DNA from 2 places in the Nonomuraea sp. NPDC050328 genome. Region 2 is predicted to be linked to the other one. Evidence: riboswitches for the same ligand, from Rfam matches in the RefSeq annotation. Region 2 holds a riboswitch; the other holds the start of a gene.

Region 1 (14,616 bases), on a different contig from region 2:
GTGCCGCCGGAGGCCACGCGCTGCAACGCCTCCAGGAACTCGGTCACGTCGGCGACGCGGTCCTTGAGCAGGTAACCGACCCGGGCGGTCGCGGTGGCCAGCAACTGGGTGGCGTAGCGCTCCTCCACGTACTGCGAGAGCACCAGGACGGCCAGCCCGGGCCGCTGCTGGCGCAGGACCAGCGCGGCACGCAGCCCCTCGTCGGTGTGGGTGGGCGGCATCCGCACGTCGGTGACGACCAGGTCCGGCTCGTGCTCGTCGACGGCGCGCAGCAGTTCCTCGGCGTCGGCCACCGCCGCCACGACCTCGATGCCCGCCGAGCCGAGCAGCCGGACCAGTCCCTCGCGCAGCAGGACGGAGTCTTCGGCGAGCACTACGCGCATGGCAGCTCCACGGTGATGGTGGTCGGTCCCCCTGGGGGGCTGTCGATGTCGAGGATCCCATCCACGGAGCCCACCCGTTGCGCGAGACCCCGCAGGCCGCTGCCCGCGCCGGGCCGGGCGCCGCCCTTGCCGTCGTCGGTGATGGTCAGCCGCAGGCGCTCGGCGGTGCCGACCACCTCGATGGCGGCCCGGGCGGCCTCGGCGTGCTTGACGATGTTGGTGAGCGCCTCGGAGACGACGAAGAAGGCGACGGCCTCGATCGCGGGGCTCGCGCGGCGCTCGACGGCGACGCTGAGCCGTACGGGGAGGGGGACGCGGGCGGCGAGGCCGGACAGGGCCGCGTCGAGGCCCTGCTCCTCCAGGATCGCCGGGTGCAGCCCGCGGACCAGGTCGCGCAGTTCCTTGACCGCCTGCTTGGCCTCCTCGTGGGCCGCGGCGATGGCCTGGGCCACCGGTTCCGGCAGGTCGGTGAACTGGGCGCGGGCCATGCCCAGGTTCATGGCCAGGGAGACCAGGCGTTGCTGGGCGCCGTCGTGCAGGTCGCGCTCGATGCGCCGGCGTTCGGCGTCGGCGGCGGCGACCACCTCGGCGCGGCTGACCGTCAGGCTCTCCACCTTGACGCTGAGCTGCTCGCTCAGGGTGGGGCCGAACAGGCGGCGGGCCAGCAGTACGTCCAGGCGGACGACGAGGTGCGCGATCCACGGCGCGAGCACGAGCAGGACGATCCCGGCCGGGGTCAGCTCCAGCAGCGTGCGGCGTGGCTGCGGGCTCCACAACGCGGAGGTGGCCATCACCAGGCCGCCCGCCCAGGCCCCGGTGACCGCGAGGCTGCCGGCCAGCCCGACCAGCGGGGCGACCAGCAGGTGGTAGAGCGACAGCCGCCAGGTCTCGGCCTTGCGCCAGGCGAAGCGGCCCGGCTCCAGGGCGGGGGCGGGCAGGTCCACGCCGAGGAAGGCGGCGAAGCGGCCGCGCTGGCGGTGGGTGTAGACGTGCGTGCGGGCCGACAACCGCCCCAGGACGGCCCTGGCCGGGTACACGGTCCAGCTCAGGGTCAGCGCCAGGAGGGCGTGCAGCAACGTCCCGGCGAAGGCGGGCAGCGCGAGCGGCAGCCCGGTCACCGCGTGCAGGGTGTCGAGCCACGTACGGGCAGACCAGGGCAGGCGGCGGGGCCTGGCCGGGAGGTGGAGGGCGGTCACATCGCCTAACCGTAATGCCGGGTATGGGGTGATTCGATGGCCCCTGAGAGAGGCTCAGGGTGGACTCTCCAGGGTGCAGAAAAGTGCACCATCAGTCGGAACGCGGGGGTAGCGACCCGCCCCGGGGCCTGCGGGGATCGTCGAACCCATGACGAACGGTTCCTTCCGCCCCCTTGCCCACCTGGCCTACCTCGGGCTCGGCCTGACCGCGGGCATGACCGTCCTCGGGCACGTCGGCGCCGACTCGCGGCTGACCGCCTGGGGCAGCACGATCAGCGACTTCGCCGCGGTGGACTTCAGCGGGCCGGTGTCGATCGGCATCTTCCTGTGCGTGGCCGCCTCGCTGGCGCTGTTCGCCGGGCTGCGCCGCGCCGCCGCCCCGATGGGCCGGTGGACCAAGGCGCTCCTGCTCACCTGGTGCGGCGGCCTGGCGGTGACCGCGCTGGTGCCCACCGACAACCCGTTCACCCTGGTCGAGCTGAGCGCGGCGGGCTGGCTGCACCGGGTCTCGGCGAGCCTGGCCTTCGTGGCGCTGATCGCGGCCACCTTCACCTTCGCCCATGGCCTGCGCGCCGACGAGCACTGGCGCGACCTGACCGGCCGCCTGCGCGCCATGGCCGCCGGAGCCACGGTCACCGGCGGGCTCATCGTCGCCTCGACCTACTTCGGTGACCGCTTCCTGATCGGGCTGGCCGAGCGGACCATGGCCGCGTTCGCGGTCGGGGCGCTCGTCGTCGTCGCGATGCGGCTGCTGAAGCTGGCCGAGCGGCCGGTACGGCTCGCCGCCCCGCGTCCGGCGCTGGCCTTCTGATGATCGAGACCATCCTGGGCTGGCTCGGGCTGCTGCCCGGCCCGGCGGTGCTGGGCGTGGCCACGCTCGCCCTGGTCGTCGAGGCGGGGCTGCTGGCCGGGCTGTTCGTCCCGGGCACCTCGATCCTGCTGATCCTCGGCGTGCTGTCGCAGCTCGGCGTCACGCCCCTGGCGCTGGCGATCCCGCTGGCAGCGGCGGGGACGGTGGCGGGTGCGCACGTCGGCTTCTGGCGCGGGCGCACCACGGGGCTGCCTTCGGTCAGGCTGCTCGACCGGTGCCGGGACCTGGTCGGGCGGCATCGGGGGTGGGCGGTCGCCGTCGGGCACTGGAGCTCGGCCGGGCGGACCCTCGTGCCGCGGATCTCGGCCGCGGGCGGCATGCCGTACCGGACCTTCGCGCTGGCGGTGGTGCCCAGCGCGGTGGCCTGGGCGGGCGCCGTGGTCACCCTCGGCTACACCCAGGCCGCCGCCTACCGGACGTGGAGCGACGCGCTCGGCGTCGTCGGCCCGGTCCTGGCCGTGCTTCTCATCGGCGCGCTCGTGCTCAGTGCGCGTACACCTCGTCGCCGCGCACGGTCCCCTCGACCGCCGCGGCCGGATCGGAGCCCAGCTCGATGATGCGGTTGCCGCGGTCGACGTGCACGATCCTCGGCTCGAAGACGCGGGCCTCGGCGTCCTCCATCTGGCCGTAGGCGATGATGATCACAAGATCGCCGGGCGAGACCAGCCGGGCCGCCGCGCCGTTGATGCCGATGACGCCCGAGCCGCGCGGACCCGTGATCGCGTAGGTCACCAGCCGGTTGCCGTTGTCGATGTCCACCACGTGCACCTGCTCGCCCGGGAGGAGACCCGCGGCGTCCATGAGGTCCTCATCGATGGTGAGGGACCCCACGTAATGCAGATCCGCCTGCGTCACCGTGGCCCGGTGGATCTTGGCGGACAGCATCGTCCTGAGCATTCGTTCACCTTTCGCCTGGCCGCGCGACCTTTTGGGCTTGCGCGCCGATTACAGCTCAAGCAGAACGTTATCGAGCAATCGGGTAGTCCCGATCTTGACCGCCACCGCCAGCACCGCCGGCCCGTAGTAGCGGTCGTCCACCTGGGTAAACGTCGCCGGATCCACCAGCGCGAGGTAGTCGGGGACCAGACCCTCCTCGTCGAGTACGGCTCGCGCCGCCGCCAGCACCGCCGACGGCGCCCGCTCCATCTCCCCGGCGCGCAACGCGCGGGAGATGGCCAGCGCCCGCTGCCGCTCCTCGGCCGACAGGTAGCGGTTGCGGCTGGACAACGCCAGCCCGTCGGGCTCGCGCAGCGTGGGCGCGCCGACGATCTCGACCGGCACGTCGAGGTCGGCGACCATGCGCCGGATCATCGCGAGCTGCTGCGCGTCCTTCTGCCCGAAGACGGCGACGTCGGGACGCACCAGGTTGAACAGCTTGAGCACGACGGTCAGCACGCCGTCGAAGTGGCCGGGACGCACCTCGCCCTCGAAGACGGTGGCCATCGGCCCCGCCGAGACGCTGACCTGGCGGCCCGGCGGGTACATTTCCTCGACCGAGGGGGCGAAGACCGCCGCGACGCCCTCGGCGGCGCAGACCTCGAGGTCCTGGTCGAAGGTGCGCGGATAGCGGCCGAAGTCCTCGTTCGGGCCGAACTGCAGGGGGTTGACGAAGATGCTGACGACGACCTGGTCGGCGCGCTCGCGGGCCAGACGCATCAGCGAGCGGTGGCCCTCGTGCAGCGCGCCCATCGTCGGCACCAGCGCGACCCTGCCGCCCTTGAGCAGTTCGCGGAGCTCGGCCCCGGTGCGTGCTACGTCCATATGTTGCCTCCCAGCGCGTCCAGGAGGCGCTCGGCGGCTTCGGGCTTGAGCAGGCCGGCCGCCAGCGCCCGGTCGGCGGTGAGCCTAGCGAGCGCGATGTAGGCGTCGGCCGCCTCGGGTGCGGCGAGGATGAGCGCGTCCACGTGCTTGCGCACGGTGCCGGCGTCGCCGCGCACGACCGGGCCGGTCAGCGCGCCGATGCCCATCCGCAGGACGTTGTCGAGCGCGGCGCCGAGCAGCGGGCCGAGCATGCGGCCCGGGTTGTCCACGCCGATCCTGGTCAGCAGCTCGGAGGACTCGGCGATCAGGGTGACCATGTGGTTGGCCGCCCCGGCCAGGGCCGCGTGGTAGAGCGCGCGGTCGGCGTCGTCGATCCAGACCGGCTCGCCGCCCATCTCGATGACCAGGGCCTCGGCGATCGGCCGCAGGACGTCGGGGGCGGTGACGCCGAAGGAGGCGCCGGTGATCCGGGTCAGGTCGTCGTCCCGGCCGGTGAAGGTCATCACGGGGTGCAGGGCCAGCGGCAGCGCGCCGCGACGGGTGGCCGGCTCCAGCACCGACAGGCCGTAGGCGCCGCTGGTGTGGACGAGCATCTTGCCGTGCAGGTCCGCCCCGGTCGCGGCGAGCCCGGCCACCAGGTCGGGCAGCGCGTCGTCGGGAACGGTCAGCAACACCAGGTCGGCGGCACGGACGACCTGGTCAGGCTGGACCGGCTCGACCCCCAGCCGCTCGGCGGCCCATCGGTGCGCACGGTCGGAGACCCCGCTCGCGGCGACCACCCGGTGCCCGGCGGTCGCGAGCGCCGCGCCGAGCGCCGAACCGACTTTCCCCGTGCCGAGCACGCCGACCGACAGTCGACCCGGCCGATCCCCAGCCTCCATGCCGACCAGGGTAACCGGCCCCGGGTCCATCGGCCGTGACTGGGGTTTTGCCGCATGTTGAGGTAGCGACAAATCCGACAAGGGCATACAAACATCGCACCCCCTAATCGAATATCGAACGAGGGGAAGTGGATCCATCGCATGTGAGCGGACCCCGGGTTCCGGGTTGGAACCGGCGTCCGCGTTTGACGATGTGCTACCCGTGGAGGTGCGCCCGGCCGGTCCATGACCGGCCGGGTCTTCGGCGCCCGTCAGTGGTGCCAGTGGTGCCAGGGATGCAGGGGGTATCAGTGGTGCACGTGAGCGTGGGCGCCGCCCTGGCAGCCGGCGATGGCGACGCCGAACAGCCCGACCGCGTTCCCGCAGACGTTGATGGGCGCGGTGATCGGGGCGAAGATCTGGTTGCCGGACAGGATGCCGCTGTCCCCACTCGTGGTGTCGGCGCCCGCGGGGGCGGCGACGGCCATGAGGGCCAGGACTCCGGCGACGACGGCGGTCTTCTTGAGCACGGGGGCTCCTTTCGTCGGATCTGCTGTGGACCACACCGGGTGTGACCGCGCCCGCTGGGGGCCGGGCCGGGCGACCATCCGGTAACAGCGAGTAACGCTAGCGCAAAGCGATCACCACGCGTAGCCATCTCAGCACTCCGCGTGTCATGAGATAGTCATGGCATGTGGCTCACCTGGCGGGCGGCGATGGAGCGCGCACTCTACGGCGATCTCGACGGCCAGGCCGGTTTCTACCTGCGCGAGCGCCCGTCCAGCCACTTCCGGACCTCGGTCAGCGCGGCCAACACCTTCGCCCGCGCGATCCTGACGCTCCTGGAACGGCTCGATCGCGACCTGGGCTCGCCGGCCGTGCTCGACCTGGTGGACATCGGCGCCGGTGAGGGCCGGCTGGCCCGCCGGGTGCTCGACGCCGCACCCGGCGGCCTGCGCGAACGCCTGCGGGTCACCGCGGTCGACCTCTCCCCGCGCCCCGACGGCCTGCCCGAGGAGATCCGCTGGCGGCACGACCTGCCCCCTGCGATGACCGGCCTCGCGATCGCCAACGAATGGCTCGACAACATCCCGCTCGACGTCGTCGAACTCACCCCCGACGGCCCACGGCTGGTCCTGGTCGACCCGGACACCGGTGAGGAACGCCTCGGCGACCCGCCGGCACCCGCCGACCGCGCCTGGCTCGACCGCTGGTGGCCGCTCACCCGGGTGGGCGCGCGCGCCGAGATCGGCCGCACCCGCGACGCCGCCTGGGCGGCCGTGCTGGTACGGCTGGCCAGGGGTCAGGCGATCGCCATCGATTATGCACACCCTGTGGATAACCGGCCGCCCTGTGGATCACTCGCCGGCTACCGCGACGGCCGCCTCGTCGCCCCCATACCCGACGGGACCTGCGACATCACCGCCCACGTCGCCCTCGACGCCTGCGCCGCGGCCGGGACCGAAGCGGGCGCGATATCCACAGAGTTGTCCACACAGCGCGAGATCCTGCGAGAGCTGGGCATCACGGGCACCCGCCCCCCGATCGACCTCGCCCACCACGATCCGCGCGGCTACGTGCGAGCCCTGTCGGCGGCCGGCGAGGAGGCGGAGCTCATCGATCCGCACGGGCTGGGCGCATTCGGGTGGTTGACCCAGCGGAGATGAAACCACGCAGGTCCCCCGATACGGTAAAAGGGTGGAGATCGAGCAGACAGCCCTGCCCGGCATAGGGCTGAAACACGAGTTCAACACCCAGTCGGGCCGGCGCATCGCCGTCGTGTCGCACCGTTCCGGTCGCCGTGACCTGATCGTCTACTCGCGCGAGGACCCCGACCGGGCCTGCGAGGCGATCCAGCTCAACGACGACGAGGCCGACGCGCTCGTCGAGCTGCTCGGCGCCCCGCGCATCGTGCAGCGGCTCAACGACCTCCACCGCGAGATCGAAGGGCTCGTCAGCCTGCAGTTGCCCATTCCGGCGGGCTCGCCGTACGCGGGACGAACCCTCGGTGAGGCGCGGATCCGGACCCGCACCGGCGCCTCGGTGGTGGCGGTGGTGCGGCGCGGGCAGGTGCACACCAGCCCGGGCCCCGACTTCGTGTTCGCCGACGGCGACATCGCCGTGGTGGTGGGCGACGAGGAGAACACCGCCGCCGTCGCCGACATCCTGACGGAAGGCTAAGTGCACCACACCGCGATCGTCTTTCTCGAACTCGGTGCCATCATCCTCGCGCTCGGCGTGCTCGGCGCGCTGGCTCTTCGATTCGGCATCTCCCCCATTCCCCTCTACCTCGTCGCGGGACTCGCCTTCGGCAAGGGCGGCATCCTCCCCCTGGCCACCAGCACGGACTTCGTCTCGATCGTGGCCGAGATCGGCGTCGTGCTCCTGCTCCTCACCCTGGGGCTGGAGTACAACGCCAACGAACTCGTCTCCAGCCTGCGCGGCAACGCCCTGGCCGGAGTCGTCGACCTCGTGCTCAACGCCGCCCCCGGCGTGATCGCCGCGCTGCTGCTCGGCTGGGGCCCGGTGGCCGCGGTCGCGCTCGGCGGCGTGACCTACATGACCTCCTCCGGCATCACCGCCAAGGTGCTGTCCGACCTCGGCTGGATCGGCAACCGCGAGACCCCGGTCGTGCTCAGCCTGCTGGTCTTCGAGGACCTGACCATGGCCGTCTACCTGCCCGTGCTGACCGCGCTGCTGGCCGGCGTCGGGGTGGTGGCGGGCGCGGTCTCGGTCGGCGTCGCGCTGCTGACGGTGACCGGCGTGCTGATCATCTCGCTCAAGTTCGGGCGCTTCATCGAGGCCTTCGTGAGCAGCCCCAACGCCGAGGTGCTGCTGCTCAAGGTGCTCGGCCTGGCGCTGCTGGTCGCGGGGCTCGCGCAACAGCTCCAGGTCTCGGCGGCGGTCGGCGCCTTCCTCGTCGGCATCGCGCTGTCCGGTGAGCTCGCGCACGAGGCGCGGGCCCTGCTCGCGCCGCTGCGCGACCTGTTCGCCGCGGTCTTCTTCGTCTTCTTCGGCCTGCAGACCGATCCGACGAAGATCCCGCCGGTGGCGGGGCTGGCCATCCTGCTCGCGGTGATCAGCATGCTGACCAAGCTCGGGACCGGCGCCTGGGCGGCCAGACGGGCCGGCGTGGGCCGGGCCGGCCGGGTCAGAGCCGGCATCGGGCTGATCCCGCGCGGCGAGTTCAACATCGTCATCGCCGGACTGGCGGTGGCCGCCGGGGTCCACCCCGATCTCGGCCCGCTGGCGGCGACCTACGTCCTCGTGCTGGCCGCCTTCGGACCGCTGGCCGCCCGGCTGGTGGAGCCGCTGCTGACCCGGCTCCTACGTAGTTCTCCCAGCTAGCGGACGGTGCGGGCATGCCTCGACACTCGAGGCATGCCACTTCGCCTACTCCAGCACGGTGACTCTGAGTATCCGGGTCTCTGCGCGGCGTGGAACGCCGCCATCGTGCACCGGCCCGCCTACGTGGCGGTCGCCGAGACCGCCGAGCAGGTCGCCGAGGCGGTCGTCTTCGCCGCCCAGCGCGGACTGCGCGTGCGCGTGCAGGCCACCGGGCACGGCGCGCTGCGCCCCGCCACCGAAGACGACCTGCTCCTCGTCACCTCCGGCATGGACACCGTCGCCATCGACGGCGACACCGCCCTGGTCGGCCCCGGCGCCAAGTGGAAGGCGGTCATCGACGCCGCCCACCCGCACGGCCTGGCGCCCCTGGTGGGCAGCACCAGCGACGTCGGCGTCGTCGGCTACAGCCTCGGCGGCGGCCTGGGCTTCCTGGCCCGGCCCTTCGGCCTGGCCGCGCAGGCCATCGTCGAACTCCAGCTCGTCACCGCCGACGGCGAGATCCGCTGGGTCGACGACCAGCGCGACCCCGGGCTGATGGCCGCGCTGCGCGGCTTCGGGCCCAACCTGGGCGTGGTCACCGCGCTGCGCACCCGGCTGTTCCCGGCCGCGCAGCTCTACGCCGGGTCCATGATGTGGCCGGCCGACCTGGCCAGGGACGTCCTCCTCGCCTACCGCGACTGGGTGGCCACCGTGCCGCGCGAGCTGACCTCCGCGGTGGGTGTGCTGCACGTGCCGGACGCGCCCTTCGTGCCGCCGCCGATGCGCGGCCAGTCGGTCGCCCGGATCTGCCTGTGCCACCCCGGACCCGACCACTCGGGCATGGACGAGCTGCTCGCGCCGCTGCGGGCGCTGCCGGGACTCGTCATGGACCTCACCGGGCCGATGCCCTCGAACCGGATCGACGAGATCACCGCCGACCCGACCGATCCGCTGCCGTTCATGTTGCGCGCGGAGATGCTGGCCGGGCTCAGCGACGAAGCGATCGACTACCTCGCCGGCATCTCGCCCCGGGATGCCGAGCCGTACCTGCTGTGGCTGGTGCGGCACATCGGCGGCGCGCCGCAGCTCGACCCCGGGCTGGCCTACGCCCAGGGCGAGTTCGTGGCCGAGGCGGTCAGCCTCGCGCCCGGGCCGGACGTCGCCGCCGCCGTGCAGGACTTCGGCGGCCGCTTCTCGGCCGGACTCGGCGCCGCCGCGACCGGCTACACGCCGTTCAACTTCGCCGCCGGGCTCGACCAGATCGCGCGGGCGTTCACCCCGGAGTACGGCGCGCGCCTGGCCGAGACGAAGAGACGCCTCGACCCGGCGGGCCTGTTCGGCGGCGAGCGGACCCTTACTGCTTAGCCCGGTGCCTGCTCCGCATCCGGATGTTCAGCATCTCCACGACCAGGGAGAAGGCCATCGCGAAGTAGATGTAACCCTTGCTGATGTGCTGCTCGAAGCCCTCGGCGAGCAGCACGACGCCGATCAGCACGAGGAAGGACAGCGCCAGCATCTTGATGCTCGGGTGCCGGTCCACGAAACGGCTGATCGGGCCGCTGGCGAAGAGCATCACGATCACCGAGACGATGACCGCGGCGATCATCACGCCCAGCTCGTCGACCATGCCGACCGCGGTGATGACCGAGTCCAGCGAGAAGACGATGTCCAGGATCATGATCTGGATGATCGCCGAGGCGAACGAGGTGACCTTGCGCTTGGTGCCCCCCTCGCCGTCCTTGAGCTCCATGCTGTGGCCGATCTCCAGCACGCTCTTGGCCAGCAGGAACAGACCGCCGAGAATGAGGATCAGATCTCGTCCGGATATCTCCTGACCCAGCACGGTGAAGAGCGGTTCGGTCAGCCTGATCACCCACGACAGGGCGAGCAGCAGCACCAGGCGGCTGATCAACGCGGCGGCGAGACCCAGCACCCGAGCACGGTCGCGCTGCTCGGGCGGGAGCTTCCCGGCGATGATCGAGATGAAGATGATGTTGTCAATGCCCAGCACGATCTCGAGTGCGACCAGGGTGAGAAACCCGATCCAGATCTCTGGGTTGGTCACCCAGTCCAGCATTCTGTACCTCCTTGCTCAATCTGCACACAACGATCGTCGACTCGAGAAAGTTCGCGACTTGCGGTTTCCGCCCCTGTGTCGGTTATAGTTCCGACGAAGGTCATGAGTGCCAGCGCACAGCCCCGGCTTGCTGGCCGGCAACCCTCGCGTCCGCGGCGGGGTGCCCCGGGTGAGGACCTGGTCCGTCACGAGGTGTGGCGGGCAAGCGCGGGCTCCACGGACGGATCGGGGCCCATGGCCTCGAAGGAGTTCGCCGTGTCCACGCTCAGCATCTTCAGCTCTGTCCCCGCCCAGAGCACCACCTCCCCCGCCGCCTCGCCCGGCGAGTCCGGCGCGCGTGAGTTGCCCGCGGTCCTGGGTGCCGACCTGGAGGTTCCGGTCAAGGGCGGCCGGCTGGTGGGTTACGCCAACCTCGACTACGCCGCCAGCGCGCCCTGTCTGGAGCCGGTCAGCGCGGCCGTGACCGCCGCCCTGCCGGCCTACTCCAGCGTCCACCGCGGCGCCGGCTACGCCTCCCAGCTCACCACCGCCCGCTACGAGCAGGCGCGGCACACCGTGCGGGCCTTCGCCGGCGCCCGCCCCGACGACGCGGTGATCTTCACCCGGAACACCACCGACTCCACCAACCTGCTGGCCGGCTGCCTGCCCGAAGGCACCACCGTGGTCGTCTTCGACACCGAGCACCACGCCTCGCTGCTCCCCTGGACCGATGTCGTACGGCTGGCGCCGCCCGCCTTCCCCGGCGAGGCCGTACGCGCCGTGGACGAGACCCTCGCCGGGATCGACGGCCCCAAGCTGCTGGTCGTCACCGCAGCCTCCAACGTCACCGGCGAACTCTGGCCGATCGCGGCCCTGGCGCACATCGCCCACCGGCACGGGGCGCGCATCCTCGTCGACGCCGCCCAGCTCGTGCCGCACCGGCGGCTCAACATCACCGCGCTCGACCTCGACTACGTCGCCTTCTCCGGGCACAAGCTCTACGCGCCCTTCGGGGCCGGGGTGCTGATCGGGCGGCGGGACTGGCTGGCGGCGGGCGAGCCGTACCTCAAGGGCGGCGGCGCTGTGCGGGCGGTCAACGACGAGATCGAGTGGCACGACGACCCCGAGCCCCGGCACGAGGCCGGCACCCCGAACGTGCTCGGCGCCATCGCGCTGGCCGCCGCCTGTGACGCGCTCTCCGCCACCGGGTGGACGGCGCTCGTGCGGGAGGAGGAGCGGCTGATCGGGCGGCTCCGGGCCGGGATCGCGGGCCTTTCCGGGGTGCGGGAGCTTTCCCTGTGGGGGGCTGACCACCCTCGGGTGGGGATCGTGTCGTTCGTGGTCGACGGGTTCACCGCTCGGGAGGTGGCCGAGGTTCTGTCGGCCGAGTACGGGATCGGGGTGCGGGACGGGAAGTTCTGCGCGCATCCCTTCGTGCGGCACCTGCTGGGGACTGCGGACGGTGGCTGTGAGGACGGCACCGCCTCAGCCGTCCGCGCCTCCATCGGCCTGGGCACCACCGACGAGCACATCGACCGCCTCCTCACCGCCCTCCACAACCTCACCACCCGCTGACCCCCCACGCGGGATCCTCGCCGCCTCGGTGGCCCTTGTCCGGGGTTCTCGCCGCATCGGTGGACCGGTGGCCGCCGTACAGGGTGCTCGCCGCATCGGTGGACGGGCGGCGACCCCACGGGGTCCTCGCCGCATCGGTGGACGGGCGGCCACCGCACGGGGTCCTCGCCGCATCGGTGGACGGGCGGCCACCGCACGGGGTCCTCGCCGTATCGGGTGGCGGCGTGGGCCGGGCGGTGGGTCCGCCTGGCCCCCGGGCTGCGGCGACCCCGGCCTCCTCACCCCGGCCCCTCCGGCCACCCCGACCACCCTGACCACCCCGACCACCCCGGCATCCCTAGCCCGGCCACCTCGGCCACCCGGCATCCCTAAGCCGGGGTACCTCGGCCACCCCGGCCCGGCACCTCGGCCACCCCGGCCCGGCCAACCCGACCACCCCGGCCCGGCACCTCGGCATCCCCGGCCCGGCCAGCCCGGCCACCGCAGCCCGGCCACCGCAGCCCGGCCACCGCGGCCCGGCCACCCCGGCCTCAGGACCCGGTGCGGCCCGCCCGCTATTGGGTGGGTCAGGATTCGCCTCGGCGCTTTTCGTCGGCGAGCAAGGCGTCGATGTCCCTGCGGTCCGCCTCGGAGAGGCCGTGGGCCTGTTGGGGCACGGTGTTGGGGCGGGTTTCCTCGGCGGCCTGGGCCGACGCCGCGGAGTGGCGGGCGTCGCGGGCGGAGTCACGGGCGTCGTCGGCGGCGTCCCGGGCGACGTCCCGGGTGGCCCCGGTCGACTCCTGGACGGCGTCACGCCGGGCCTCGCGGTCGGCGGCTCGGGCCGCCTCGGCCTCCGCGGCCTCGGTGCGGGCCTCGGCGGCCTTGCGCTCGGCGTCCTCCCGCGCCTGACGAGCCGTGGACAACTCCTCCTGGGCGGCGTCCCGCGCCTTGTTGCGCCGCCGCAGAGCCAGGTAGAGCCCGTCAAGCCCAAGCCGCCCACCCCCGGTGGCCATGAGCATGAGGCATCCCGCCCCCAGGGCCCCCACGAGCTCCCACCCGTTGTCGGCGATGAAGATCCCGTTACGGAAGTGCACGAAGATCATCGCCCCGATCGTGACGGCCAGCAGCAGAAGCGCCGCCACCCGCACGAACAGCCCGAGGATCAGCAGAGCGCCGCCGACCAGTTCCGCGACCATGGTGAACGTGGCGGCGAGCTGGGGCTGGGGCACTCCGGCCTGGGTGAACATCTGGGTCGTGGCGTCGATGCCGTTCTGCCATTTCTGCCAGCCGTGCGCCACGAAGATCACGCCGAGCACGATCCGTGCGATCAGCGCTGCGATGTCTACTGGAACCTTCTTCATCCCTGAATCCCCCCAATCAAGACATTCCTCCCCCTCGCTACACCCGAAATGCGGGTTATTGCCGTTCCTTGACCGAGGCCTGTGCTGGAAGACCCCCGGGCTGGGTGGCAGCATGGGGCTTATGACAGAACGGGTGGTCGGCATCGGGGCAGGCGCCGCCGAGGTGGGCAAGGAGCTGGCCACCGAGGACATGGTCCTCAACATCGGCCCCCAGCACCCGTCCACCCACGGCGTGTTGCGGCTGCGGCTGACCCTCGACGGCGAGCGCATCTCCGGCTGCGAGCCGATCATCGGCTACATGCACCGCGGCGCCGAGAAGCTGTTCGAGGTGCGCGACTACCGCCAGATCATCATGCTGGCCAACCGGCACGACTGGCTGTCCGGTTTCGCCAACGAGCTCGGCGTGGTGCTCGCCGCCGAGCGCCTGCTCGGCATGGAGGTGCCGATCCGCGCGGTCTGGGCCCGCACCCTGCTGGCCGAGCTCAACCGGATGTTGTCGCACCTGATGTTCCTCGGCTCCTACCCGCTCGAACTGGGCGCGATCACCCCGATCTTCTACGCCTTCAACGAGCGCGAGCGGCTCCAGGCGGTGATGGAGGAGATCTCCGGCGGTCGCATGCACTACATGTTCAACCGCGTCGGCGGGCTGAAGGAGGACCTCCCGCTCGGCTGGCTCGACCGGGTGTCCGAGACCCTCACCGAGGTACGGCGGCGCGTCCCCGACATCGAGAACCTCATCCTCGGCAACGAGATCTTCCTGGCCCGCACCCGGGGCGTCGGCGTGCTGAGCCGCGAGCAGATCATGCAGTACGGCGTGAGCGGCCCGATCGCCCGCGCCTCGGGCGTTGACTTCGACCTGCGCCGCGACCAGCCGTACCTCGCCTACCCCGAACTCCCGGTCAAGGTGGTGACCCGCACGGCCGGTGACTGCCACGCCCGCTTCGAGGTGCTCTTCGAGCAGCTCCAGGTCTCCCTCGACCTGGCCGAGCGCTGCGTGGAGCGGATGCGCGACCTGCCGCCAGGCCCGGTGAACCAGCGCCTGCCCAAGGTGCTGAAGGTGCCGGAGGGCCACACCTACGCCTGGACGGAGAACCCGCTGGGCATCAACGGCTACTACCTGGTCTCCAAGGGCGACAAGACCCCGTGGCGGATGAAGCTGCGCGCGGCCTCCTACAACAACATCCAGGTGCTGCGCGAGATGTTGCCCGGCCATCTGGTCGCCGACATGGTCGCCATCCTCGGCTCGA
Region 2 (14,616 bases):
ATGCGGTGCTTGCGCTCCTTGAGCTCGACCTCGGTGGCCGCGCCGGCCTTGATGACGGCGACGCCGCCGGCCAGCTTGGCGAGGCGCTCCTGGAGCTTCTCGCGGTCGTAGTCGGAGTCGGTGCGGTCGATCTCGGAGCGGATCTCGTTGACCCGGCCGGAGATCTGGTCCGCGTCACCGGCGCCGTCGACGATGGTCGTCTCGTCCTTGGTGACGACGACCTTGCGAGCGCGGCCGAGCAGGTCGAGGGTGGCGTTCTCGAGCTTGAGACCGACCTCCTCGGCGATGACCTGGCCGCCGGTCAGGATGGCGATGTCGTTCAGCATGGCCTTGCGGCGGTCACCGAAGCCGGGCGCCTTGACCGCGACGGACTTGAACAGCCCGCGGATCTTGTTGACGACCAGGGTGGCCAGGGCCTCGCCCTCGATGTCCTCGGCGATGATCAGCAGCGGCTTGCCGGACTGCACGACCTTGTCGAGAACGGGGAGCAGGTCCTTGTTGGCGGAGACCTTGCTGTTGACGATCAGGATGTAGGGGTCCTCGAGGACGGCCTCCATCCGGTCGGGGTCGGTCACGAAGTAACCGGACACGTACCCCTTGTCGAAGCGCATGCCCTCGGTGAGCTCGAGCTCGAGGCCGAAGGTGTTGCTCTCCTCGACGGTGATGACGCCTTCCTTGCCGACCTTGTCCATCGCCTCGGCGATGAGCGCGCCGATCTCGGGGTCGGCGGCGGAGATGGAGGCGGTCGAAGCGATCTGCTCCTTGGTCTCCACGTCCTTGGCCAGCTTGGAGAGCTCCTCGCTGACGCGCTCGACGGCGGCCTCGATGCCCTTCTTCAGGGCCATCGGGTTGGCGCCGGCGGCAACGTTGCGCAGGCCCTCGCGCACCAGCGCCTGGGCGAGCACGGTGGCGGTGGTGGTGCCGTCACCCGCGACGTCGTCGGTCTTCTTGGCGACTTCCTTGACGAGCTCCGCACCGATCTTCTCGTACGGGTCCTCGAGCTCGATCTCCTTGGCGATGGACACACCGTCGTTGGTGATCGTGGGGGCGCCCCACTTCTTCTCCAGAACGACGTTGCGGCCCTTCGGGCCGAGGGTCACCTTGACGGCGTCGGCGAGCTGGTTCATACCGCGCTCGAGACCGCGCCGGGCGTCCTCGTCAAACGCGATCATCTTGGCTGCCATAAGGCTGGACCTCCCAGATGCAGGGTGGTTTGCATAAGGGATCGAGCCGAAGCCCGCGACGGCATATAGGCCTGCATCTCCCTGCGGCAGGCCCCATCGCCTCGATCCATCATTGGCACTCTGCTATCGAGAGTGCCAACGAACTGTTTAGCACTCTACCCGGTCGAGTGCAAGCCGACGCCATGAGTCGGCTGCTCATGAGGGTGCCTCACCTGGGACGGGTCGCCGGAGGCCGGGGCTCGGGCCGGGTCCGGAACGGACCCGGCCACGCGCGTTCGTGGGCGGTTCGCACGGACTGCGTTGCCGTACGAACCACCGGCCAGGTGTGTGTGTCAGACCGCTCGGACAGATTCGGCCTGCGGCCCCTTCTGTCCCTGCGTGATCTCGAACTCGACCCGCTGGCCCTGCTCGAGAGACCGATAGCCGTCCATCATGATCGCTGAGTAATGGACGAAGACATCCTTACCACCGTCTACCGCGATGAAGCCGTAGCCCTTGTCCGCGTTGAACCACTTGACGGTGCCCTGCGCCACTTCCGACTCCTCTAACTGGGCTCCGGACCTCGCCCATTCCTCTCGCAAGATCCGCAGTCTTCCTGACTTAAGGGGATTTCCAGCCAGTCGACCGCACTCGACCATACCTGTGAGGTGGCATTGGGGAACAGAGTCAAGCACAAAACTGCTTAGCGCTACATTTCCTTTAAGTTTGAAATGTCCCTGCAGATACGAACACCCCCCGGGCGAGGGCCCAGGGGGTGCGTCGTACGGAAGGGGCCGGATCAGCCGCCCGCGACCGCCGGGATGATCGAGATCTGCGCGCCTTCGGGCGTCGCGGTGTCAAGGCCCTCGGAGAAACGGACGTCCTCTTCCCCGACATAGACATTGACAAAACGGCGAATCTTGCCCGATTCATCCAGAATTCGCGCGCCGATACCCGGGAAGTCGGCGTCGAGCTTCTGGAGCACCTCGCGAAGCGTCGCGCCCTCCCCGCGCACATCTGCACTTCCGCCCGTGTATGTGCGCAGAATTGTCGGAATCCGCACCGAAACACTCATCAGATAACCTTCCTAAACGCGTCGAGCGAGGGCTTGATCACCGCGGACGGCTCGGCCGTGACCACGTCGAGGGTCTTGAGGCCGTCGCCGGTGTTGAGCACCACCGTGTCCAGCTCGGGGTCGAGCTTCCCGGCCGCCACGAGCTTGCGCAGCACTCCCACGGTGACCCCGCCCGCCGTCTCGGCGAAGATGCCCTCGGTCGAGGCCAGCAGGTGGATCGCCGAGACGATCTCGGCGTCGGTGACGTCCTCCACCGCGCCGCCGGTCCGGCGGGCGATGTCGAGCACGTAGGGGCCGTCGGCCGGGTTGCCGATCGCCAGCGACTTGGCGATCGTGTCCGGCTTCACCGGCTGGACCACGTCGTGCCCGGCCTTGTAGGCCGCCGCCACCGGCGAGCACCCGGTCGCCTGGGCCGCGAAGATCTTGTACGGCTTCTCCTCGACGAGGCCGAGCGCGACGAGCTCCTTGAAGCCCTTGTCGATCTTCGTGAGCTGCGAGCCGGAGGCCACCGGGATGACGATCTGGTCCGGCAGCCGCCAGCCGAGCTGCTCCGCGATCTCGTAGGCCAGCGTCTTGGATCCCTCGGCGTAGTAGGGCCGCAGGTTGACGTTGACGAAGCCCCACTTCTCGCCGGCCGGGTCGCCGATCAGCTCCGAGCAGAAGCGGTTGACCTCGTCGTAGGTGCCCTCGATGCCGATCAGCTTGCCGCCGAACACCCGGGCCATGGCGATCTTCGCCTGCTCCAGGTCGGCGGGGATGAAGACGCAGGCCTCCAGCCCGGCGCGGGCGGCCGCGGCGGTGACCGCGCCGGCCAGGTTGCCGGTGGAGGAGCACGACAGGGTGTGGAAACCGAAGGTGCGGGCCGCCTCGACGGCGATCGCGACCACCCGGTCCTTGAAGGAGTGGGTGGGGTTGCCGGAGTCGTCCTTGATGTGCAGGGACTTGAGACCGAGCGACTTGCCGAGCCCCTCGGCGCGGACCAGCTTGGTCCAGCCGGGGTTCATGTTGCGCTTCTCGGTCACGTCCACGGGGACCGGGAGGAGCCGCCGGTAGCGCCAGATGTTGTCGGGACCGGACTCGATGTCCGAGCGGGTCACCGTACCGAAGTCGTAGGCCACCTCGAGCGGCCCGAAACACTCGAGACAGGCGAAGTGGGGACCGAGGTCGTAGCGCGTGCCGCATTCGCGGCAGGAGAGCGCGACAGCAGGGCCGAAGTCGAGCGACATGAAGCGAGGCCTTCCCTCATCTTCGCCCGCGACCACCTTGGTCACGGGCCGGAATTGGCACCTGTCCCGGTCGGCCTCGTCACGTCACGAGCACGAACCGGGAGGGTTGCCGGGGCTTCGCAGGGCCGGTCCCTCCACCCCTCTGGATGAGCAATATGAAGTTGTGTTTCTGCGCAGCACTCTACCTGGACTGGCGACGCTGACAACTCAGCGTCTCGCCAGTCGAGACAGGCCGTCTCAGCGGTAGTCCTCGCCCAGTGCCGCCTGCACGTACTTGCGCGCCTGGTGGATGCGCGACTTGGCGGTGCCGAGCGGGATGCCGAGCTGTTCGGCCACCTCGTTGTAGTCGAGCTGGACGATGTCGCGCAACACCAGAGCCTGCGCCAGGTCCGGCTTGTCGGCCTCCAGCGCCTCCATCGCGTCGAGCAGGTCGAGCCGCGAGCCGGCGATCACGCTCACCCGGCGCACGTCGGGCCGCTGGGTGGGCAGTTCGTCGGAGGTCTGCTCGGCCGCGCGCCGCTTGAGCGAGCGGTAGGTGGTGCGCGCGCAGTTGGCCGTCACGATGTGCAGCCACGTGCTGAAGCGGGCCCGCCCCTCGAACCGGCCGATGTTTCGCGCCACGGCCAGCAGCGTGTCCTGGCAGGCTTCCTCGGCATCCTGGTGGTAGGGCAAGATCCGGGCGCAGTGCCGCAACACATCGGGCTCGATCCGCTTGAGCAGCTCACCGAGCGCACGGTGATCGCCGCCCGCTGCGGATCGGGCCAGTTCCTCGGTTAGCTCATCAAGCGCCATAGAGAGATCCTAAGAGCGGGGAGGGTTTTCATGAACAGCGTCCTGGTGGCCTCCAACCGGGGGCCGGTCTCCTTCACGGTCGACGCCGACGGCGTCCTGACGATGAAACGCGGCGGCGGCGGGCTGGTCTCGGGCCTGTCGGGGGTGGCCAAGGACGTGCTCTGGGTCTGTGCCGCGCTGTCCGACGGCGACCGCGGCGCGGTACGGCAGGCCCCCGGCGGCCGGCTCGACCACGCGGGGTACGACACCGGTCCGTTGCGCATGCTGGATATTCCCCCAGCCACCTTTCACCGGGCTTACAACGCGGTTGCCAACTCCACGCTCTGGTTCGTCAACCACCTGCTCTACGACATCCCGACCAGCCCGCACTTCGGCACCCGCTTCGAGCGCGAGTGGGAGTCCTACCGCGACTACAACGGCGCCTTCGCGCTGGCCCTGGCCGAGGAGGCGGCGCACGAGGCGCGGGTGATGGTCCAGGACTACCACCTCACCCTCACCCCGGCGATGCTCCGCGCCGAGCGGCCCGATCTGCGCATCGCGCACTTCAGCCACACGCCGTGGGCGCCGCCCGAGTACTTCTCGCTGCTGCCCGACGAGGTGGGGCGCGAGGTGCTGGAGGGCATCCTGGGCGCCGACCACGCCGGCTTCCTGACCGAGCGCTGGGCGCGCGCGTTCATGGACTGCTGCCGCCACCTGCTCGGCGCGGAGGTCTCCGCCGAAGCGGTCACCCATGACGGGCGCACCACCCGCATCGGCGTCCACAGCCTGGGGGTGGACGGCGACGCGCTGTGGGCCCGCGCCTGCGAGCCCGACGTCGAGTCCCATGTCGCGGCATTACGGGAGCAGACCGGCGGGCGGCGGCTGATCGTGCGGATCGACCGCACCGAGCTGTCGAAGAACATCGTGCGCGGCCTGATGGCCTACCGCGAGTTCCTCGCCGCCCATCCCGAGTGGCACGGCCGGGTGGTGCACCTGGCCTTCGCCTACCCGAGCCGGCACGACCTGCCCGAGTACCGCGAGTACACCGCCGCGGTGCAGCGCTGCGCCAAGGAGATCGAGGACGAGTACGCCACGGAGGACTGGGACCCGCTCATCCTCAACGTCGACGACGACTACCCGCGCAGCCTGGCCGCCTACCGCCTGGCCGACGTGCTCCTGGTCAACCCGGTGCGCGACGGCATGAACCTGGTCGCCAAGGAGGGGCCGGTGCTGTCCGACCGCTGCGCGCTCGTGCTCTCCCGCGAGGCCGGCGCCGCCGCCGAGCTGGGCGAGGACGCGCTGGTGGTCAACCCCTTCGACGTCGGCGAGACCGCCCGCGCGCTGCACGCCGCGCTGATCATGGACGAGCAGGAGCGGGTACGGCGAGCCCTGCGGCTGCGGGCCAAGGCCACCGCGCTGCCCCCGGAAAGGTGGCTGGCCGCCCAGTTGAATGCCCTTTAGTACGCTTTGACCCTGCCCGACACCCTGGGGGTCCCCGCGTGACAACGGCCGCGATGCGCCTGACGAGAGATCGCCCGACCTGGCTCATCTACCTCCAGCTCGGCACCTTCGCCACCTACCTGTACGGCCTCAGCGCGGCCCTGCCACTGCTGCAGAAGGACCAGCGGGTCTCGCAGACCGTCGCCGGCCTGCACGGCACCTCGATGGCGCTCTGCGGCATCGCCGCGGGGCTTGCTCTGCCGTACCTGGTCAGGAAGTACGGCAGGCGCGCGACGACCTGGATCGGCCTGGCCGGCGTCAACGCGGGCGTGCTGCTGGTGGTGGCGACGACCGCGCTGCCGGCCACCCTGCTGGGCTACGGCCTGGCCAGCGGCTTCGGCACGCTGACCCTGTACGCCTCGATGGCCGCGCTGAGCGACCACCACGGCCCGGCGGGCCCGGCGGCGATCAGCGAGGCCAACGCGGTCGGCGCGACGATCGCGCTCTTCGCGCCCTTCCTGCTGAGCGCGGCGGCGCAGAGCGCGGCCGGCTGGCGCGCGGCGCTGCTGCTCACCCCGGCGTGCACGCTCGTGCTCGCGCTGACGCTGGGCAGGTACTGGATCCCCGAGGAGGACCACCAGGGCGAGCACCGGCAGCACCGCGGCCGGTTCGGGTGGAAGTTCTACGCCGCCGGGGCGGTGCTGTTCTGCTGCGTGGCGCTGGAGTTCACCTTCAACCTGTGGGCCGCGGTGCTGGTCACCACCCGCACCGGCCTGACGCCGGAACGCGCCGCGATCACCGTCACCGCCCTCGCCGCGGGCCTGGCCGCCGGCCGGTTCGTCGGCGCCCGCCTGGCGCTGCGGCTGACGACGACCACCCTGCTGGTCGGCGCGCTCGCGGTCACCGGGGCCGGCTGGGTGCTGTTCTGGCTCAGCACCAACCCGGTGCTCTCGCTGACCGGCGTCGTGGTGTGCGGGCTGGGCATCGCGCTGCACTTCCCGCTCGCGCTGTCCGGCGTGATCGCCAACTCCGGCGGCCGGCCCGACCGGGCCTCGGCGATCGGCTCGATCTGGGCCAGCGTCGCGGTGGGCGCCGGGCCGCTGGTGCTCGGCGCCCTCGCCGACGGTTACGGCACCGTCAACGCCTTCCTGATGGTGCCGGTCCTGATCGGCCTCGCGGTGGCGGGCGTGCTCAGCGCCAGGCCGCGGCCTTGAGGATCGCGCCGAGGCGGTTGGTCCCCCAGGCGTCGAAGACGAGGATCTTCGACTTGGGCAGGTACCAGACCCGCTCCTGGAAGTAGGTGTCGGTCGGCTTGTACTTCATGGTCATGCAGCGGATGAGCCAGACCCGGTAGTAGGCCTTGTGTCCCGGGCCGACCTGCCGCAGCCCGCTGGTGACCAGCTTGCCCGGGTAGCCCTCGTAGTAGCGCTTGTCCGGCGTGCACAGCGAGACGCCGGTGCCCGGGTGGAAGCGCTGCTCGGTGTCGTAGGGGTTGCCCTCACGCGCCGTGGCGACGCCCTTCGGGCCGAGGACGTAGAAGCCGCGGCACTCGGCGGCGGTGCGGTCGCAGCCGCCGGTCTTGATGTGCACGCCCCAGGCGTCGGCTTTGCCGACCTTCCAGGTCTTGGGGATCTGGAGGGTCATGCCGCGGTAGGTGAACGACTTGGTCGCGGTGCTCTGGGCGGGCGCGCCGGCCAGGAGGAGGGAGGCGGTCACCACCAAGGATGTCAGCATGACGCAGACGCTAGCCGTGATCGCTTGCGAGCCGGTTGGCGAGCTCTTGAAGGGCCGCGACCACCCCGTCCGGACCTGGGACGACGAGGTCGGCCCGCGCCGCCAGCTCGCCCACCTCATCCGAGGAGCTGGCCACGGTCACGCCGGGCACCCCGCCGGCGCGCAGCTTGTCCACCGCGGCGAAGGCGGCCAGGTCGCCCAGGTCGTCCCCGGCGAACCAGACCGAGCGCGCGCCACGCTCGGCGGCGAAGTCGAGCAGCGCCCGGCCCTTGTCCATGCCCGGCGGCCGCAGCTCCAGCACGAAACGGCCCGGCTCGACGACCAGGCCGGTCTCGCGGGCGAGCTCGTCCAGCGGGGCGCGAAGCGCGTCGAAGGCGCCCGCCGGATCGGCCGCGCGGCGGGTGTGCACGGCCACCGATCGGCCCTTGTCCTCGACCGTCGCGCCCTCGGGCAGTTCCAGCCGGCCGAGCTCGGCCCGGGCGCGCTCCACCCCGGGATGCGGCGGCGGCGCCGACAGCTCGCCGGCCTCCCAGCGCTCGGCGCCGTAGTGGCCGAGCACGACGAGGCCGGGGACGGGCAGCTCGGTCAGCACGTGGGCGACCGGCCGGCCGGTGATGACCACGATGGTGCCCACCTGGCCGGCCAGCGCGCCGAGCGCGCCTGCCGCGCCGGGATGGGCGTGGGCCTGGGCCGGGTCGGAGACGATCGGCGCCAGCGTGCCGTCGAAGTCGAGTCCGATCAGGGCCCCGCCCGGATCGCGGACGAGGGCCTCGATCCCGGCCCGGCCTGCCTCGGTGCGCGCGGTGGGAAGCATCACCCCATCATGGCATCAGGGGCGCAGGCCGAGACGGCGGGCCGCCCGGTCGCGCTGCCTGGTGGCCCGCAGCCTGCGCAGCCGCTTGACCAGCATGGGATCGTGCTCCAGAGCCTCAGGACGGTCGATCAGCTCGCTGAGGAGCTGGTAGTAGCGGGTCGCCGAGATCGCGAAGGCCTCCTTGATGGCGTGCTCCTTGGCCCCGGCGTGCCGGAACCAGTGCCGCTCGAAGGCCAGCAGTTCCTTGTCCCGGTCCGTGAGGGGTCTTTCGGCAGCACTGTCACCGCTGACCGGTGCAGTGTCCATGATCTCCTCCTCTCGTCACCGCGGCCCGTCGCCATCGTAATGTGCCGAACGTGGGTGTTCACCGGCGTTTGCGGGACGTACAGTCACCTGTTGTGGCCCCTGTCATCACACTTCTCACCGACTACGGGCTTGAGGATGGCTACGTGGCGGCTTGTCATGGCGTGATCCTCAAGATCGTGCCCGAGGCCCGCATCATCGACCTCTGCCACCTCATCCCTTCGGGAGACGTACGGCGTGGCGCGGCCGTCCTGGCCCAGACGCTGCCCTACCTCCCCGAGGGTGTGCACATCGCCGCGGTCGACCCCGGCGCGGGCGGCGCCCGGCGGGCGGTCGCGGTGGAGGCGGGCGGCCGGATCCTCATCGGCCCCGACAACGGCCTGCTGTCGTGGGCGATCCACGCCTGCGGCGGCCCGAGCGCGGCGCACGAGATCGTGAACGACGAGTTCTTCCTGCGGCCCACCTCGCCCACCTTCCCGGGCCGCGACGTCTTCGCGCCGGTGGCCGCCCACCTGTCCGGCGGGCGCAAGCTGGCCGAGGTCGGCCCCGAGCTCCCGATCAACCGGCTGGTCTCGCTGCCCTCGCCCACCTCGCTGCTGCGCGAGGGCTCGGTGGAGGGCGAGGTCGTCTCGGTCGACCGTTACGGCAACACGCAACTGTCCATCGCCGAGGGGGACCTGCGCTCGCTGGGCGTGCGCGTCGGCGACACGCTCGACGTCCGGCTGGGGCGGCGGCAGCTCGCGATGCCCTTCCGCGAGACCTACTCGGCGGTCGCGCCGGGCGAGCTGGTCGCCTTCGCCGACTCCGCCGGGCTGATCGCCATCGCGGTCAACTGCGGCGACGCCGCGCAGCGGCTCGGCCTGCCGCCCGGCGCGCGGGTGAAGCTCGCGCCGCTCTGAGCGCTTGCGGCACAGCCGTAACTCCGGTTGTTGCCACACCGGACATTACCCCGCGTATCGTCGTGCTTACCGAAATCTCCGGTGGGGCCTGCCAGAATTCACCGACGTGTCCCCCCTCCCCCCTTTGCTCCTCGTGCCACTCCTGCTCCTGCCGGCGGGAACGAGCGACGACGTGGCCGCGACGGTGCGCGCCAAGCAGTGGCAGATCACCGCGCTCAACCTGCCGGAGGCCTGGCGGGTGACCAGGGGCGGCGGGGCCCTGGTCGCCGTGCTCGACACCGGCGTCGACGGCCGTCACCCCGACCTGCGCGGCGCGGTGGTCGAGGGCCCCGACCTGACCGGCGCCCGCCGCCGGCCCCAGGCCCGCTGGGGCCACCACGGCACCGCCATGGCCAGCCTGATCGCCGGGCGCGGGCACGGCAAGGAGAACCGGCGCGGCGTGCTGGGCGTGGCGCCCGAGGCCGAGGTGCTCTCCATCCGCGTCACGCTGGAGAACGACGACCCGCTGCGCGAGCTGCAACGCCGGTGCGCCGGCTGCGCGCCGTCCACCGCGCCCGTCTCCGACACCGCGCTCGCCCGCGGCATCCGGTACGCCGCCGACTCCGGCGCGGACGTGATCAGCATGTCGCTCGGCGGCGGCAGCGGCACCTGGAAGGGCTCGCCCGCCGAGGCCGAGGCGGTGCGGTACGCGCTGGCCAAGGGCTCGGTGCTGGTCGCCTCCTCGGGCAACGACGGCGCGAGCACCAACCGGCGCAACTACCCCGCCGCCTACCCCGGCGTGATCGCCGTCGGGGCGGTCGACCGTGACCTGCGCGCGGCCGGTTTCTCCAACCGCCAGGACTACCTGTCGGTGGTCGCGCCGGGCACCGAGATCGTCGGCGCGGACGGCTCGGCGTCCTACGTCATCGGCGACGGGACCAGCCCGGCCGCCGCCATGGTGGCCGGGGTCGCGGCGCTGATCCGGGCGCGCTACCCCGGCCTCGCCCCCGCGCAGGTGCGCCGCGCGCTGGAGTACGGCACGCGCCGCCGGCCCGGCTCAGGCCACAGCCGCTCGCTCGGCCACGGGCTGGCCGACGCCCACCGGGCGCTCAAGGCGGCCGCGCTGCTGGCCCGTGAGTCGCCGGAGGGCGCCTCGCTCGACGCCTTCGCCGCGCCCCAGCCCCGGGCGCCGATCTCGCGGTACGTGACCATCCTGGCGATGGTGCTGCTCGTGACGGCCATGTCGATCCGGGTGATCGCGCGGCGGTGACTCAAGCAAGCGCTTGTGTGATACTCGGCGCATGTGGTTCACCGTCAAGGACGGGCTGACCTACCTGGTCGGCACCCGGTGCACGGCCTGCCGTACCGTCTGTTTCCCGCCCAGGAGCGGCTTCTGCCCCAACCCGCACTGCGCCGGCGAGGAGCTGGTCGAGACGCGGCTGTCGCGACGCGGGCGGGTCTGGTCCTACACCAACTCCTGCTACCCGCCGCCCCCGCCCTACGAGGCGGCCGAGCCGTACGTGCCGATCACCGTGGCCGCGGTCGAGCTGGAGACGGAACGCCTCGTGGTGCTCGGCCAGGTCGAGGGGCTCACCGCCGAGCAGTTGCGGGTGGGCATGGAGCTGGAGCTGACCAGCTCCGGCGAGCGCTGGATGTGGCGCGCGTGAGCGTCGTCGTGCTGGGCGCGGGCCTGCACCCGTGGGGCAAGCAGGGCCGCCCCTTCACCGAGTACGGCGTGGCCGCGGCGCGGGCGGCGTTGCGCGAGGCCGGCCTGGCCTGGACCGACGTGCAGTACGTGGTCGGCGCGGCCACCGTGCGCAACGGCTACCCCGGCTTCGTCGCCGGAGCCACCTTCGCCCAGGCCATGGGCTGGAGCGGCGCCCGCATCGCCACCTGCTACGCCGCGTGCGCCTCCGGCGCCCAGGCCGTCGACGTCGCCCGCACCCGCATCCTGGCCGGCCTGTGCGACGTGGCCCTCGTCGTCGGGGCCGACGCCGCGCCCAAGGGCTTCTTCAAGCCGGTCGGCGGCGAGCGCCCCGACGACCCCGACTGGCTGCGCTTCCGCCTGCTGGGCGCCTCCAACCCGGTGTACTTCGGCCTCTACGCGCGCCGCCGGATGGCCGTGCACGGCTCCACGCCCGCCGAGTTCGCCGCGGTCAAGGTCAAGAACGCCTTGGCCGGTTCGCTCAACCCCAACGCCCGCTACCGCAAGACGGTCACGCCCGAGGAGGTGCTCGCCTCCCCGATGGTCGCCGACCCGCTGCGTCTGATGGACATCTGCGCCACCTCCGACGGCGGCGCAGCCGTCGTGCTCGCCTCGGAGTCCTACGCCCGCCGCCTGGGCCACACCCGGCCCGTACGGCTGGCCGCCGTCTCCACGATCACGCCGGACTTCCCCAACACCTTCCTCGACCTGCCCGCCTTCGCCACCGACTCCGCGCTCGCCGTACCACCGCCGCCGCGCCCCTTCCGCGAGGCCATCGCCCACGCCGCCTACGAGGAGGCCGGCCTCGGCCCCCAGGACCTGTCGCTGGCCGAGGTCTACGACCTGTCCACCGCGCTCGAACTCGACTGGACCGAGGAGATCGGCCTGTGCGCCCCCGGCGAGGCCGGCGCCCTGCTGCGCTCGGGCCACACCGCGCTCGGCGGCCGGCAGCCGGTCAACCCCTCCGGCGGCCTGGCCTCCTTCGGCGAGGCGGTCCCCGCCCAGGCCATCGCGCAGCTCTGCGAGCTCACCTGGCAACTGCGCGGCCAGGCCGGGGCCCGCCAGGTCGAGGGCGCCCGCACCGGCCTGGCGGTCAACCAGGGCCTGTTCGGCCACGGCTCGGCCCTCATCGCGGTCCGCTGAGGCCCCTGGAAGCGCGAAAGCCCGCCACGAGGCACGTGGCGGGCTGAGCGCGCGAGGCGTCAGTGGACGTGGACCACGTCGTGCGTCTCGGCGAAGTGGCAGGCGCTCTCGTGCGCCGTCCCCGGCCGGATCTGCAGGAGCGGCTCCTGCGTGGCGCAGATGTCCTGCGCCTTCCAGCACCGGGTGCGGAAGCGGCAGCCGCTCGGCGGGTTGGCCGGCGAGGGCGGGTCACCCTGGAGGATGATCCGCTCCCGCTGCTCGCGGCCGTCGGGGTCGGGGACCGGGACGGCCGACAGCAGCGCCTGCGTGTACGGGTGCGCGGGCTTGTCGTAGATCTCGACGTCCTTGCCGAGCTCCACCATCTTGCCCAGGTACATCACGCCGACCCGGTCGGAGATGTGGCGGACCACCGACAGGTCGTGGGCGATGAAGATGTAGGCCAGGTTGAACTCGTTCTGCAGCCGCTCCAGCAGGTTGATGACCTGCGCCTGGATCGACACGTCGAGCGCGGAGACCGGCTCGTCGCAGACGATGATCTCGGGCTGGAGCGCCAGGCCTCGGGCGATGCCGATGCGCTGCCGCTGACCGCCGGAGAACTGGTGCGGGTAGCGGTTGATGTGGTCGGGGTTGAGGCCGACCACCTCCAGCAGCTCCTGCACCTTCCTGCGCCGGTCGCCCTTGGGCGCCACCTCGGTGTGGATGTCGAACGGCTCGCCGATGATGTCACCGACGGTCATCCGGGGGTTCAGCGAGGTGTACGGGTCCTGCATCACCATCTGGATGTTGCGGCGCATGCGCTTGAGCTTGGAGCCGGTGGCCTTGCCCATGTCCTGGCCGTCGATCTTGACGGTGCCGGACGTCGGCCGCTCCAGTGCCATGAGCACCTTCGCCAGCGTGGACTTGCCGCAGCCCGACTCGCCCACGATGCCCAGGGTCTCGCCCCGGTGCAGGTCGAAGGAGACGCCGTCGACCGCCTTGATGGCGCCGATCTGCTTCTTGAAGACGATGCCCTGGGTCAGCGGGAAGTGCTTGACCAGGTCACGGACCTCGAGGATCGGAGCACCCTTGTCAGGAGCCATCGAGGACCTCCCTCCAGTAGTGGCAGGCGCTGCTGCGCACGCCGCTGATCTCGTGGAGCGGGGGGACGTCGGTCACGCAGTTGTCCTGGCGGTAGGGACACCGCGGGTGGAACGCGCAGCCGGTCGGCATGTCGAGCAGGTTGGGCGGCAGGCCCTTGATCGCGTAGAGCTCCTGGCCCTTGAGGTCGACCCGGGGGATCGACTCCAGCAGGCCCTTGGTGTACGGGTGCGCGGGAGCCTTGTAGATCTCGTGCACCGGGGCGTTCTCCACGATCCGCCCGCCGTACATGACCGCGATCTTGTCCGCGACGTCGGCGACGACGCCGAGGTCGTGGGTGATCAGGATCAGGCCCATGTTGCTCTCGCGCTGGAGCTCGGCGAGAAGCTCCATGATCTGGGCCTGGACGGTCACGTCGAGCGCCGTGGTCGGCTCGTCGGCGATCAGGACCTCGGGGTCGAGCGCGATGGACATCGCGATCATGATGCGCTGCCGCATGCCGCCGGAGAACTGGTGCGGGTAGTCGTTCACCCGCTGCTTGGCGGCCGGGATGCGCACCCGGTCCATCAGCTCGACGGCCTTCTTCATGGCGTCGCGCTTGTTCAGGCCGCGGTGCACCCGGAACATCTCGCTGATCTGCCAGCCCACGGTGAACACCGGGTTGAGCGCGGAGAGCGCGTCCTGGAAGATCATGGCGATCCGCTGGCCACGCACCTGGGTGCGGGCGTCCTCCGAGAGCTTCAGCAGGTCGGTGCCGCGGAAGCGGATCTCCCCGTGCGGGATGACCGCCGGCGGCATGTCGAGGATGCCCATGATCGCCTGAGCGGTCACGGACTTGCCCGACCCCGACTCACCGAGTACGGCAAGCGTCTCACCCGGGTGGAGCGTGTAGCTGACGCCGTTGACGGCCCGGACCACCCCGGCACGCGTGTGGAACTCCACGTGCAGGTTGTCCACCGCCAGCAGCGGCTCGTTGCCGAGCCCTCCCTCGGCCGGCAAGAGCTGCGTTGACTTCTTCACTGCCATACCCCCCTACCGCAGCTTCGGGTCGAGCGCGTCGCGGACCGCGTCGCCGAGCATGATGAACGCGAGCACCGTGATGCTCAGGAAGACGGCCGGGAAGATCAGCGGCAGCGGCGCGTCGATGAATCGGCTCCGCGCGTCCGCGATCATGAGACCCCACGAGACGTCCGGCGACTGCACGCCGACGCCCAGGAAGGACAGGGCCGCCTCCGCCGCGATGAACCCGCCCAGGTTGATCGTCGCCACGACGATCACCGGGGCGAT

What was found. A riboswitch is a leader RNA that binds a small molecule or an ion and turns the genes downstream of it on or off. The one in region 2 is predicted to bind S-adenosylmethionine.
Region 1: another riboswitch for S-adenosylmethionine. It lies ahead of ACIBG7_RS17810 (aminotransferase class V-fold PLP-dependent enzyme); the one in region 2 lies ahead of thrC (threonine synthase).

Annotation. Positions count from the first base shown of each region.
Region 1 covers NZ_JBITIW010000004.1:328,854-343,469, reverse strand. The annotation lists gene ACIBG7_RS17875 (response regulator transcription factor) at 1-383, opposite strand, end outside; gene ACIBG7_RS17870 (histidine kinase) at 374-1,579, opposite strand; gene ACIBG7_RS17865 (DUF998 domain-containing protein) at 1,728-2,390, shown strand; gene ACIBG7_RS17860 (VTT domain-containing protein) at 2,390-3,007, shown strand; gene panD (aspartate 1-decarboxylase) at 2,934-3,347, opposite strand; gene panC (pantoate--beta-alanine ligase) at 3,396-4,211, opposite strand; gene ACIBG7_RS17845 (DUF2520 domain-containing protein) at 4,202-5,092, opposite strand; gene ACIBG7_RS17840 (chaplin family protein) at 5,380-5,601, opposite strand; gene ACIBG7_RS17835 (SAM-dependent methyltransferase) at 5,764-6,738, shown strand; gene ACIBG7_RS17830 (cation:proton antiporter regulatory subunit) at 6,770-7,252, shown strand; gene ACIBG7_RS17825 (cation:proton antiporter) at 7,253-8,419, shown strand; gene ACIBG7_RS17820 (FAD-binding oxidoreductase) at 8,453-9,763, shown strand; gene ACIBG7_RS17815 (TerC family protein) at 9,753-10,475, opposite strand; SAM riboswitch class IV at 10,574-10,689, shown strand; gene ACIBG7_RS17810 (aminotransferase class V-fold PLP-dependent enzyme) at 10,731-12,029, shown strand; gene ACIBG7_RS17805 (DoxX family protein) at 12,596-13,369, opposite strand; gene ACIBG7_RS17800 (NADH-quinone oxidoreductase subunit D) at 13,491-14,616, shown strand, end outside.
Region 2 covers NZ_JBITIW010000010.1:16,822-31,437, reverse strand. The annotation lists gene groL (chaperonin GroEL) at 1-1,184, opposite strand, end outside; gene ACIBG7_RS32095 (cold-shock protein) at 1,517-1,717, opposite strand; gene ACIBG7_RS32090 (MoaD/ThiS family protein) at 1,963-2,238, opposite strand; gene thrC (threonine synthase) at 2,238-3,464, opposite strand; SAM riboswitch class I at 3,478-3,617, opposite strand; gene ACIBG7_RS32080 (RNA polymerase sigma factor) at 3,702-4,256, opposite strand; gene ACIBG7_RS32075 (trehalose-6-phosphate synthase) at 4,287-5,696, shown strand; gene ACIBG7_RS32070 (MFS transporter) at 5,750-6,889, shown strand; gene ACIBG7_RS32065 (hypothetical protein) at 6,867-7,409, opposite strand; gene otsB (trehalose-phosphatase) at 7,420-8,223, opposite strand; gene ACIBG7_RS32055 (DUF3263 domain-containing protein) at 8,239-8,529, opposite strand; gene ACIBG7_RS32050 (S-adenosyl-l-methionine hydroxide adenosyltransferase family protein) at 8,571-9,425, shown strand; gene ACIBG7_RS32045 (S8 family serine peptidase) at 9,532-10,674, shown strand; gene ACIBG7_RS32040 (Zn-ribbon domain-containing OB-fold protein) at 10,706-11,071, shown strand; gene ACIBG7_RS32035 (lipid-transfer protein) at 11,068-12,252, shown strand; gene ACIBG7_RS32030 (dipeptide ABC transporter ATP-binding protein) at 12,312-13,331, opposite strand; gene ACIBG7_RS32025 (ABC transporter ATP-binding protein) at 13,321-14,349, opposite strand; gene ACIBG7_RS32020 (ABC transporter permease) at 14,362-14,616, opposite strand, start outside.